2 regions of the Escherichia marmotae genome follow, and region 2 is predicted to be linked to the other one. Evidence: predicted binding sites of a transcription regulator. Region 2 holds the regulator's gene; the other holds the start of a gene.

Region 1 (5,420 bases), 1.8 Mb from region 2:
CCCGGGAACGTATTCACCGTGGCATTCTGATCCACGATTACTAGCGATTCCGACTTCATGGAGTCGAGTTGCAGACTCCAATCCGGACTACGACGCACTTTATGAGGTCCGCTTGCTCTCGCGAGGTCGCTTCTCTTTGTATGCGCCATTGTAGCACGTGTGTAGCCCTGGTCGTAAGGGCCATGATGACTTGACGTCATCCCCACCTTCCTCCAGTTTATCACTGGCAGTCTCCTTTGAGTTCCCGGCCGGACCGCTGGCAACAAAGGATAAGGGTTGCGCTCGTTGCGGGACTTAACCCAACATTTCACAACACGAGCTGACGACAGCCATGCAGCACCTGTCTCACAGTTCCCGAAGGCACCATCCCATCTCTGGAATGTTCTGTGGATGTCAAGACCAGGTAAGGTTCTTCGCGTTGCATCGAATTAAACCACATGCTCCACCGCTTGTGCGGGCCCCCGTCAATTCATTTGAGTTTTAACCTTGCGGCCGTACTCCCCAGGCGGTCGACTTAACGCGTTAGCTCCGGAAGCCACGCCTCAAGGGCACAACCTCCAAGTCGACATCGTTTACGGCGTGGACTACCAGGGTATCTAATCCTGTTTGCTCCCCACGCTTTCGCACCTGAGCGTCAGTCTTCGTCCAGGGGGCCGCCTTCGCCACCGGTATTCCTCCAGATCTCTACGCATTTCACCGCTACACCTGGAATTCTACCCCCCTCTACGAGACTCAAGCTTGCCAGTATCAGATGCAGTTCCCAGGTTGAGCCCGGGGATTTCACATCTGACTTAACAAACCGCCTGCGTGCGCTTTACGCCCAGTAATTCCGATTAACGCTTGCACCCTCCGTATTACCGCGGCTGCTGGCACGGAGTTAGCCGGTGCTTCTTCTGCGGGTAACGTCAATGAGCAAAGGTATTAACTTTACTCCCTTCCTCCCAGCTGAAAGTACTTTACAACCCGAAGGCCTTCTTCATACACGCGGCATGGCTGCATCAGGCTTGCGCCCATTGTGCAATATTCCCCACTGCTGCCTCCCGTAGGAGTCTGGACCGTGTCTCAGTTCCAGTGTGGCTGGTCATCCTCTCAGACCAGCTAGAGATCGTCGCCTAGGTGGGCCGTTACCCCGCCTACTAGCTAATCCCATCTGGGCACATCCGATGGCAAGAGGCCCGAAGGTCCCCCTCTTTGGTCTTGCGACGTTATGCGGTATTAGCTACCGTTTCCAGTAGTTATCCCCCTCCATCGGGCAGTTTCCCAGACATTACTCACCCGTCCGCCACTCGTCAGCAAAGAAGCAAGCTTCTTTCTGTTACCGTTCGACTTGCATGTGTTAGGCCTGCCGCCAGCGTTCAATCTGAGCCATGATCAAACTCTTCAATTTAAAAGTTTGATGCTCAAAGAATTAAACTTCGTAATGAATTACGTGTTCACTCTTGAGACTTGGTATTCATTTAGCGTCTTGCGACGTTAAGAATCCGTATCTTCGAGTGCCCACACAGATTGTCTGATAAATTGTTAAAGAGCAGTTGCGACGCAGCTTTCAGCTCACTGTCGCGAGGTGGCGTATATTACGCTTTCCTCTTTCAGAGTCAACCCTGAATTTCAGGATTTTTTCTCTTCAACCGAACCGGCTGTTTGTGTGAAGTGATTCACATCCGCCGTGTCGATGGAGGCGCATTATAGGGTGTTCTCCGTAGGCCGCAATAGAAAAATTGCAAAAAAATGACTGACTGCTGCATTCCCCAGCAAAACCCCGCTTTATACCTTTTTACACACAGAGTTATCCACAATCATCAGCGTTATTTCTGTATTCCTGAACCGCTAATGGCAATCAAAATCGAGATCACCATCGAAACAAAAAAATTCGCGAGCGTTGCGCAAACGTTTTCGTTACAATGCGGGCGAAAAATAAAGATGCCCCGTTAGGGGCGTTAGCTGAGTTTTTTGCGAAAAATTCAGCTAACGCTCTCTGTAATAGTCAAATCCAGGGGATTTACCATGCAACAACGTCGTCCAGTCCGCCGCGCTCTGCTCAGTGTTTCTGACAAAGCCGGTATCGTCGAATTCGCCCAGGCACTTTCTGCACGCGGTGTGGAGCTGCTGTCTACAGGGGGCACTGCCCGTCTGTTAGCAGAAAAAGGCCTGCCGGTGACCGAAGTTTCCGATTACACCGGTTTCCCGGAGATGATGGATGGACGCGTGAAGACCCTGCATCCAAAAGTGCACGGCGGTATTCTGGGCCGTCGCGGTCAGGACTATGCCATTATGGAAGAACATCAGATCCAACCTATCGATATGGTGGTCGTTAACCTGTACCCATTCGCCCAGACCGTGGCCCGTGAAGGCTGCTCACTGGAAGATGCGGTTGAGAACATCGATATCGGCGGCCCAACCATGGTGCGCTCCGCCGCCAAGAATCATAGAGATGTCGCTATCGTTGTTAAGAGCAGCGACTATGACGCTATTATTGAAGAGATGGATGCCAACGAAGGTTCTCTGACTCTCAATACCCGTTTCGACCTCGCCATCAAAGCCTTCGAACATACCGCCGCCTATGACAGCATGATCGCCAACTACTTCGGTAGCATGGTTCCGGCTTATCACGGCGAGAGTAAAGAAGCGGCTGGCCGCTTCCCGCGCACACTTAACCTGAACTTCATTAAGAAGCAGGATATGCGCTACGGTGAAAACAGCCACCAGCAAGCTGCCTTCTATATAGAAGAGAATGTGAAAGAAGCCTCCGTTGCCACCGCAATCCAGGTTCAGGGTAAAGCCCTTTCCTATAACAACATCGCTGATACCGATGCGGCGCTGGAATGCGTGAAAGAATTTGCGGAGCCAGCCTGTGTGATTGTGAAGCACGCTAACCCCTGCGGTGTCGCCATCAGCAGCACGATCCTTGATGCTTACGATCGCGCGTATAAAACCGACCCAACCTCCGCATTCGGCGGCATTATCGCTTTTAACCGTGAGCTGGATGCTGAAACCGCGCAGGCTATTATCTCCCGTCAGTTTGTTGAAGTGATCATTGCGCCGTCCGCCAGCGAAGAAGCCCTGAAAATCACCGCCGCCAAACAGAACGTGCGCGTCCTGACCTGTGGTCAGTGGGGCGAGCGTGTTCCGGGCCTCGATTTCAAACGCGTGAATGGCGGTTTGCTGGTTCAGGATCGCGATCTGGGCATGGTTGGCGCAGAAGAACTGCGCGTGGTGACTAAACGCCAGCCGACCGAGCAGGAACTACGTGATGCGCTGTTCTGCTGGAAGGTGGCGAAGTTCGTGAAATCCAACGCCATCGTCTATGCCAAAAACAATATGACCATCGGGATTGGCGCGGGCCAGATGAGCCGCGTGTACTCCGCGAAAATCGCCGGTATTAAAGCCGCCGATGAAGGTCTGGAAGTGAAAGGTTCCTCGATGGCTTCTGACGCGTTCTTCCCGTTCCGCGACGGTATTGATGCCGCCGCCGCTGCGGGCGTGACCTGCGTAATCCAGCCTGGCGGTTCTATCCGTGATGACGAAGTGATTGCTGCCGCCGACGAGCACGGTATTGCGATGCTCTTCACCGACATGCGCCACTTCCGCCATTAATGGAGCGACAGATGAAAGTATTAGTGATTGGTAACGGCGGGCGCGAACACGCGCTGGCCTGGAAAGCGGCGCAATCGCCGCTGGTTGAGACCGTATTTGTCGCACCAGGTAATGCGGGAACGGCGCTGGAACCTGCGCTGCAAAACGTCGCTATCGGCGTGACCGATATCCCGGCGCTGCTGGATTTCGCGCAAAACGAAAAGATCGACCTAACCATCGTCGGCCCGGAAGCACCGCTGGTGAAAGGCGTGGTTGATACCTTCCGCGCCGCTGGGCTGAAAATCTTCGGCCCAACCGCAGGTGCCGCACAACTGGAAGGCTCGAAAGCATTTACTAAAGATTTCCTGGCCCGCCATAAGATCCCTACGGCGGAATACCAGAACTTCACCGAAGTAGAACCTGCATTAGCGTATCTGCGTGAGAAAGGCGCACCGATCGTTATCAAAGCGGACGGTCTGGCCGCCGGGAAAGGTGTTATCGTGGCGATGACACTGGAAGAAGCTGAAGCGGCTGTTCACGATATGCTGGCGGGCAACGCTTTTGGCGACGCGGGTCATCGCATTGTGATCGAAGAGTTCCTCGACGGCGAAGAAGCGAGCTTTATCGTGATGGTGGACGGCGAACATGTGCTGCCAATGGCCACCAGCCAGGATCACAAACGCGTAAGCGATAAAGATACCGGGCCGAACACCGGCGGGATGGGTGCTTACTCTCCTGCGCCAGTGGTGACCGATGAAGTTCATCAGCGCACGATGGAACGCATCATCTGGCCAACCGTAAAAGGCATGGCGGCGGAAGGCAACACCTACACCGGTTTTCTCTACGCGGGTTTGATGATCGACAAACAGGGTAATCCGAAGGTTATCGAGTTTAACTGCCGCTTTGGCGATCCGGAAACCCAGCCGATTATGCTGCGCATGAAGTCCGATCTGGTTGAACTCTGCCTGGCGGCCTGTGAAGGCAAGCTGGACGAGAAAACGTCCGAGTGGGATGAACGTGCTTCTCTCGGCGTGGTGATGGCTGCGGGTGGATATCCAGGGGATTACCGCACCGGCGATGTGATCCACGGCCTGCCGCTGGAAGAAGTGGAAGACGGCAAAGTGTTCCATGCGGGTACGAAACTGGCAGATGACGAGCAGGTGATCACCAGCGGCGGGCGCGTACTGTGCGTCACCGCGCTGGGTCATACCGTGGCAGAAGCGCAGAAACGCGCTTATGCCTTAATGACCGATATCCACTGGGATGATTGCTTCTGCCGGAAAGATATCGGCTGGCGCGCCATCGAACGCGAGCAGAACTAACGCGACAGTTTTGCCAATAGCGTTTTGCGCGTGATCCCTAACTGGCGGGCGGCTTCGGTTTTGTTGCCGCCCGTTTTCTCCAGCGCCGCCAGAATCACCTCCTTTTCCACTTCCACCAGCGGCTGAATATCCTGACTTTGCACCAGCGGAATCGACGTACTGGCAATCGCCAGCGGCAGCTCGCGTTCGGAAATATATTCCCCGGTCAGTAGCACCACCGCCCGTTCCACTGCGTTTTCCAGTTCACGAATATTCCCCGGCCAGTCGTAATGAATTAGCAGATCCATCGCCTGCGGCGTAAAGCCTTTTACCGCCTTGCGATTACGTTCAGCAAAGCGCTGCAGAAAATGATCTGCCAACAGAGGAATATCTTCCCGCCGTTGACGTAGCGCCGGCACTTCAATCGCCACCACGTTCAGTCGATAGTAGAGATCCTGGCGAAAACGCCCGGCATTCACCTCTGCGGCAAGATCGCGATGGGTCGCGGCAATCAGCCGGACATCGACAGAAATAGTCTGGTTGCTG
Region 2 (5,420 bases):
CAGGAAATTAAAATCACTTCTTTAAGCGAAGATTACTGGCAGCGCCACTATGTAGGTGCTCGTCGGGTAATGACCCCAAAAACACTTCGCTAAAACTTTACCCTGTTGTTACAGCAACAGGGTAAGTTCATCTTTTGTCTCACCTTTTATTTTGCTACCCTATCCTCACGCACAATAAGGCTATTGTACGTATGCCAATTAATAATAAAGGAGAGTAGCAATGTCATTTGAATTACCTGCACTACCATATGCTAAAGATGCTCTGGCACCGCACATTTCTGCGGAAACTATCGAGTATCACTACGGCAAACATCATCAAACTTATGTCACTAACCTGAACAACCTGATCAAAGGTACTGCGTTTGAAGGTAAATCACTGGAAGAGATTATTCGTAGCTCTGAAGGTGGCGTATTCAACAACGCTGCTCAGGTCTGGAACCATACTTTCTACTGGAACTGCCTGGCACCGAACGCCGGTGGCGAACCGACTGGTGAACTGGCTGACGCTATCGCCGCTTCTTTTGGTAGCTTTGCCGATTTTAAAGCGCAGTTTACTGATGCTGCGATCAAAAACTTTGGTTCTGGCTGGACCTGGCTGGTGAAAAACAGCGATGGCAAACTGGCTATCGTTTCTACTTCTAATGCCGGTACTCCGCTGACCACCGATGCGACCCCGCTGCTGACCGTTGATGTCTGGGAACACGCTTACTACATCGACTATCGCAATGCGCGTCCTGGCTACCTGGAACACTTCTGGGCGCTGGTGAACTGGGAGTTCGTGGCGAAAAATCTCGCTGCATAATAACTGATGGCAAATGCAACATTGCCTGATGCGTTACGCTTATCAGACCTACGCGGATGAGGCGTTAACACCACATCTGGCAAGATAAATCGCACTTTGCCTGCAAACTGTAACGCAGAAGGTTATCCTTCTGCGTTTTTGTTTTATTAGCTGTTGGCAACGCAAACTGCTTCAGGTTGTTTTCTGGCTGACATAAACACCAACAATAATGCCAGTCCCGCGACAATCGCCCCCATCACCGGCACAAAACTGTACCCCAGACCACCGGAAATCACCGCACCACCAGCAGCCGCTCCCAATGCATTTCCAAGGTTAAAGGCACCAATATTCACCGATGATGACAGACCCGGTGCTTCGCTGGCGACTCGCATCACTCGCATCTGCAAGGGCGGTACGACCGCAAAGGTTGCCGCGCCCCACACTACCATGCTGATTGCCGCACCGAACTCATTACGGGCCAGGAACGGGATTGCCAGCATAATCACCATCAGCAGCAACAAAAATCCCTTCAGCGTGCCGTTGACCGAACGATCTGCCAGTTTACCGCCGAGATAGTTACCGATAGAGAATCCGACACCAATCAGCACCAGCATGGCTGTAACAAACACCGGCGTCGCGTGGGTGATACTTTGCAGCACCGGAGAAATATAAGTGTAGAGCGTAAACATTGCGCCAGCCCCCAACACCGTCGTCAGTAAAGCCGATAACACCTGCGGACGCAGCAGCACCGCCAGCTCTTTTTTCACTTCTGGTCGCGCCCCTGCGCCACCTTTCGGTAAAGAGAAGTACAGGCTAATCATCGAAATCACGCCCAACCCCGCCGTTGCCAGGAACGACATTCGCCAGCCAATAGTTTCACCCAACCAGGTCGCCGCCGGAACACCGCCGATATTCGCCAAAGTTAAGCCCATAAACATGGTCGCAACTGCGCTGGCCTGTTTATGTTTTGGCACAACGCTTGCGGCCACAACTGACCCCAGGCCAAAAAATGCACCGTGATTCAGACTGGTCAAAATACGTGAAAGCAGCAGTGTCATGTAATCCGGGGCAATGGCAGAAAGTACATTACCAAGGGTAAAAATCGCCATCAGGAAAATCAGCGCGCTGCGGCGGGCACGATGAGAAAGTAATAATGTCATCAGCGGCGCGCCAACCATCACACCAACCGCATAGGCACTGATTAACATTCCGGCAGCAGGGATCGAGACATCCACACCGCGCGCAATGACGGGCAACAGGCCCATTGGCGAGAACTCCGTTGTCCCGATACCAAACGCGCCAATCGCCAGCGCCAGCAACGGATAGTTAATTTTCATGCCTAATCTCCACCTCTTCGCGTCATCACGCGATGTTCATCAAAGTGGCGAAAGCATGACATCAATCACAAAAGAATGAAAATAACAAAAAGAGAAAACACTTTTGCCATTTTGCTAACAAAGAGGAGAGAGATGCGAGGGAGAACGCGCTCCCTCGAGGGGAAATCAGTGCAGCGCGGCAGTCAAACCCACTGCCACGATCAAACCAAGAACGATAATGGTTGTTACCAATGAAAATTTAAGGTCGATGCTCATCAAGTTTTCTCCTTTTTTATTACCACACAAAAAATGATATTACTCATTTTTACACAGTGTGATGAAAAAATCTCCCGGCATTTATAATGATAAGTGTTTTTACTACTTCCCCTTTTCATCAAGATCGGCCAAAATTCCACGCTTACACTATTTGCGTACTGGCCATTGACCCCTTCCTGACGCTCCGTGTCATTTTTCCGGCGTACCGCAACACTTTCGTTGTGCGTAAGGTGTGTAAAGGCAAACGTTTACCTTGCGATTTTGCAGGAGCTGAAGTTAGGGTCTGGAGTGAAATGGAATGGCAACAATAAAAGATGTAGCGAAACGAGCAAACGTTTCCACTACAACTGTGTCACACGTTATAAACAAAACGCGTTTTGTCGCGGAAGAGACTCGTAACGCTGTGTGGGCAGCGATTAAAGAATTACACTACTCTCCTAGCGCGGTGGCGCGTAGCCTGAAGGTTAACCACACCAAGTCTATCGGTTTGCTGGCGACCAGCAGCGAAGCGGCCTATTTTGCCGAGATCATTGAAGCGGTAGAAAAAAATTGCTTCCAGAAAGGCTACACACTGATTCTGGGCAATGCGTGGAACAATCTTGAGAAACAGCGGGCCTATCTGTCGATGATGGCGCAAAAACGCGTCGATGGCCTGCTGGTCATGTGTTCTGAGTATCCGGAACCATTGCTGGCGATGCTGGAAGAGTATCGCCATATCCCGATGGTGGTGATGGACTGGGGCGAAGCAAAAGCGGACTTTACCGATGCAGTTATCGATAACGCTTTTGAAGGCGGCTACATGGCCGGGCGCTATCTGATTGAACGCGGTCATCGCGAAATTGGCGTTATTCCTGGTCCGCTGGAGCGCAACACCGGCGCTGGCCGTCTGGCGGGTTTTATGAAAGCGATGGAAGAAGCCATGATCAAGGTGCCGGAAAACTGGATTGTGCAGGGTGACTTTGAGCCTGAATCGGGTTATCGCGCCATGCAGCAAATCCTGTCGCAACCGCACCGCCCTACTGCTGTCTTCTGTGGCGGCGATATCATGGCTATGGGCGCACTTTGCGCCGCTGATGAAATGGGTCTGCGCGTACCGCAAGATATTTCGCTGATCGGTTATGATAACGTGCGCAACGCCCGTTATTTTACTCCGGCGCTGACGACTATCCATCAGCCAAAAGATTCGCTGGGCGAAACGGCGTTCAACATGCTGTTGGATCGTATCGTCAACAAACGCGAAGAACCGCAGTCAATTGAAGTTCATCCGCGGCTTATTGAACGCCGCTCCGTGGCTGACGGTCCGTTCCGCGACTATCGTCGTTAATCATCCGTTGCGGGAGTCTCTTCCGGCTCCCGCAGCCATTCCTTATTCAGCGTCTCGCTATCACCGAGATACTCCAGCAGCCAGGTTAACGCAGGCGACATATCATTCTGCTGCCAGGTCAGACAACATGCCGAATCAGGGAATGGATTTTCCAGTTCTAATGCTACCCACTTCCCCTCGTTCAGCCACGGTTTAGCGAAATGGGTCGGCACCATGCCAATGCATAACCCGGCCGAGATACAGGTTGCCGATGATTCCCAGTCCGGGACAACCAGGCGCTTTTGGTTATCGAGCAGCCAGGTAATACGTTTGGGCAGCGTCCGTGACGTGTCTTCGCGCACCAGTGACGGCCAGTTGCGCAACGTATCATCGCTGAACGGCCCATTCATCGACGCAAGCGGATGGTGGCGGGCAACAACACAACTCCAGCTCAACATTCCCATATCACGGAAGGCGTAACGCCCACCTACCGGAATCGCCCGTGTCGCACCAATCGCCAGTTCCACACGTCCGTCGGAAAGCGCATCCCAGACACCGTTAAACACCTCCTGAAAAACCAGAAGTTCGACGTCATCAAAATGGCGATAGAAATCAACAATCATCTGCCGCGTGCGTTCTGGCCTGACAATATTATCTACCGCGATGGCTAACTGACCGCGCCAACCGTTCGCTATCTGCTGACATTGCTGGCGAGTGATCTGCATTTTTTTGACAACAGAACGCCCTTCTTTGAGAAACCACGCCCCGGCAGCGGTCAGTTCCACGTCACGATGACGCCTTTCAAAAAGCGGCACTGCCAGCCACTCTTCCAACTGACGAACGGTATAGCTGACCGCAGAAGGAACGCGATGCAACTCCTGGGCCGCGGCGCTAAAACTACCATTACGCGCCACCGCATCAACCACTTCGAGAGAATACTCAGACCACATAGTTTGCCTGCAAAATTTTTGAAACCAGTCATCAAATATTACCGTTTCACAACACGAATTTCACTCCCTACACTTTGCGACGGTGTTTAATTGAGAGATTTAGAGAATATACATGCAACCTGGGAAAAGATTTTTAGTCTGGCTGGCGGGTTTGAGCGTACTCGGTTTTCTGGCAACCGATATGTATCTGCCTGCTTTCGCCGCCATTCAGGCCGATCTGCAAACGCCTGCGTCTGCTGTCAGTGCCAGCCTTAGTCTGTTCCTTGCCGGTTTTGCCGCAGCCCAGCTCTTGTGGGGGCCGCTCTCCGACCGATATGGTCGTAAACCGGTGTTATTGATCGGCCTGACAATTTTTGCTCTGGGTAGTCTGGGGATGTTATGGGTGGAAAACGCCGTCACTCTGCTGGTATTGCGGTTCGTGCAAGCTGTGGGGGTCTGCGCCGCGGCAGTTATCTGGCAGGCGTTGGTGACGGACTACTACCCTTCACAAAAAGTGAATCGTATTTTCGCCACTATCATGCCGTTAGTGGGGCTGTCTCCGGCGCTTGCTCCTCTTTTAGGTAGCTGGCTGCTGGTCCATTTTTCCTGGCAGGCGATTTTCGCCACCCTGTTTGCCATTACCGTAGTACTGATTCTGCCCATTTTCTGGCTTAAACCCACGACTAAAACACGTAATGATAGCCAGGATGGTCTGACCTTTACCGATCTGCTGCGTTCAAAAATCTATCGCGGAAACGTACTGATTTATGCTGCCTGTTCAGCCAGTTTCTTTGCCTGGCTGACCGGTTCTCCGT

The links. The regulator PurR, encoded in region 2, represses purine synthesis genes. The targets are predictions, from matches to a motif close to CANGCAAACGTTTGCNTG.
Region 1: purH (bifunctional phosphoribosylaminoimidazolecarboxamide formyltransferase/IMP cyclohydrolase) is a predicted target of PurR. The motif match lies at 1,881-1,898, and genes of this name have one in related genera.

The regions. Positions count from the first base shown of each region.
Region 1 covers NZ_CP025979.1:3,558,535-3,563,954, reverse strand. The annotation lists rRNA gene C1192_RS18325 (16S ribosomal RNA) at 1-1,387, opposite strand, end outside; gene purH (bifunctional phosphoribosylaminoimidazolecarboxamide formyltransferase/IMP cyclohydrolase) at 2,005-3,594, shown strand; gene purD (phosphoribosylamine--glycine ligase) at 3,606-4,895, shown strand; gene zraR (sigma-54-dependent response regulator transcription factor ZraR) at 4,892-5,420, opposite strand, start outside.
Region 2 covers NZ_CP025979.1:732,979-738,398, reverse strand. The annotation lists gene mepH (peptidoglycan DD-endopeptidase MepH) at 1-93, shown strand, start outside; gene sodB (superoxide dismutase [Fe]) at 221-802, shown strand; gene C1192_RS03960 (MFS transporter) at 949-2,118, opposite strand; gene cydH (cytochrome bd-I accessory subunit CydH) at 2,284-2,373, opposite strand; gene purR (HTH-type transcriptional repressor PurR) at 2,672-3,697, shown strand; gene punR (DNA-binding transcriptional activator PunR) at 3,694-4,626, opposite strand; gene punC (purine nucleoside transporter PunC) at 4,739-5,420, shown strand, end outside.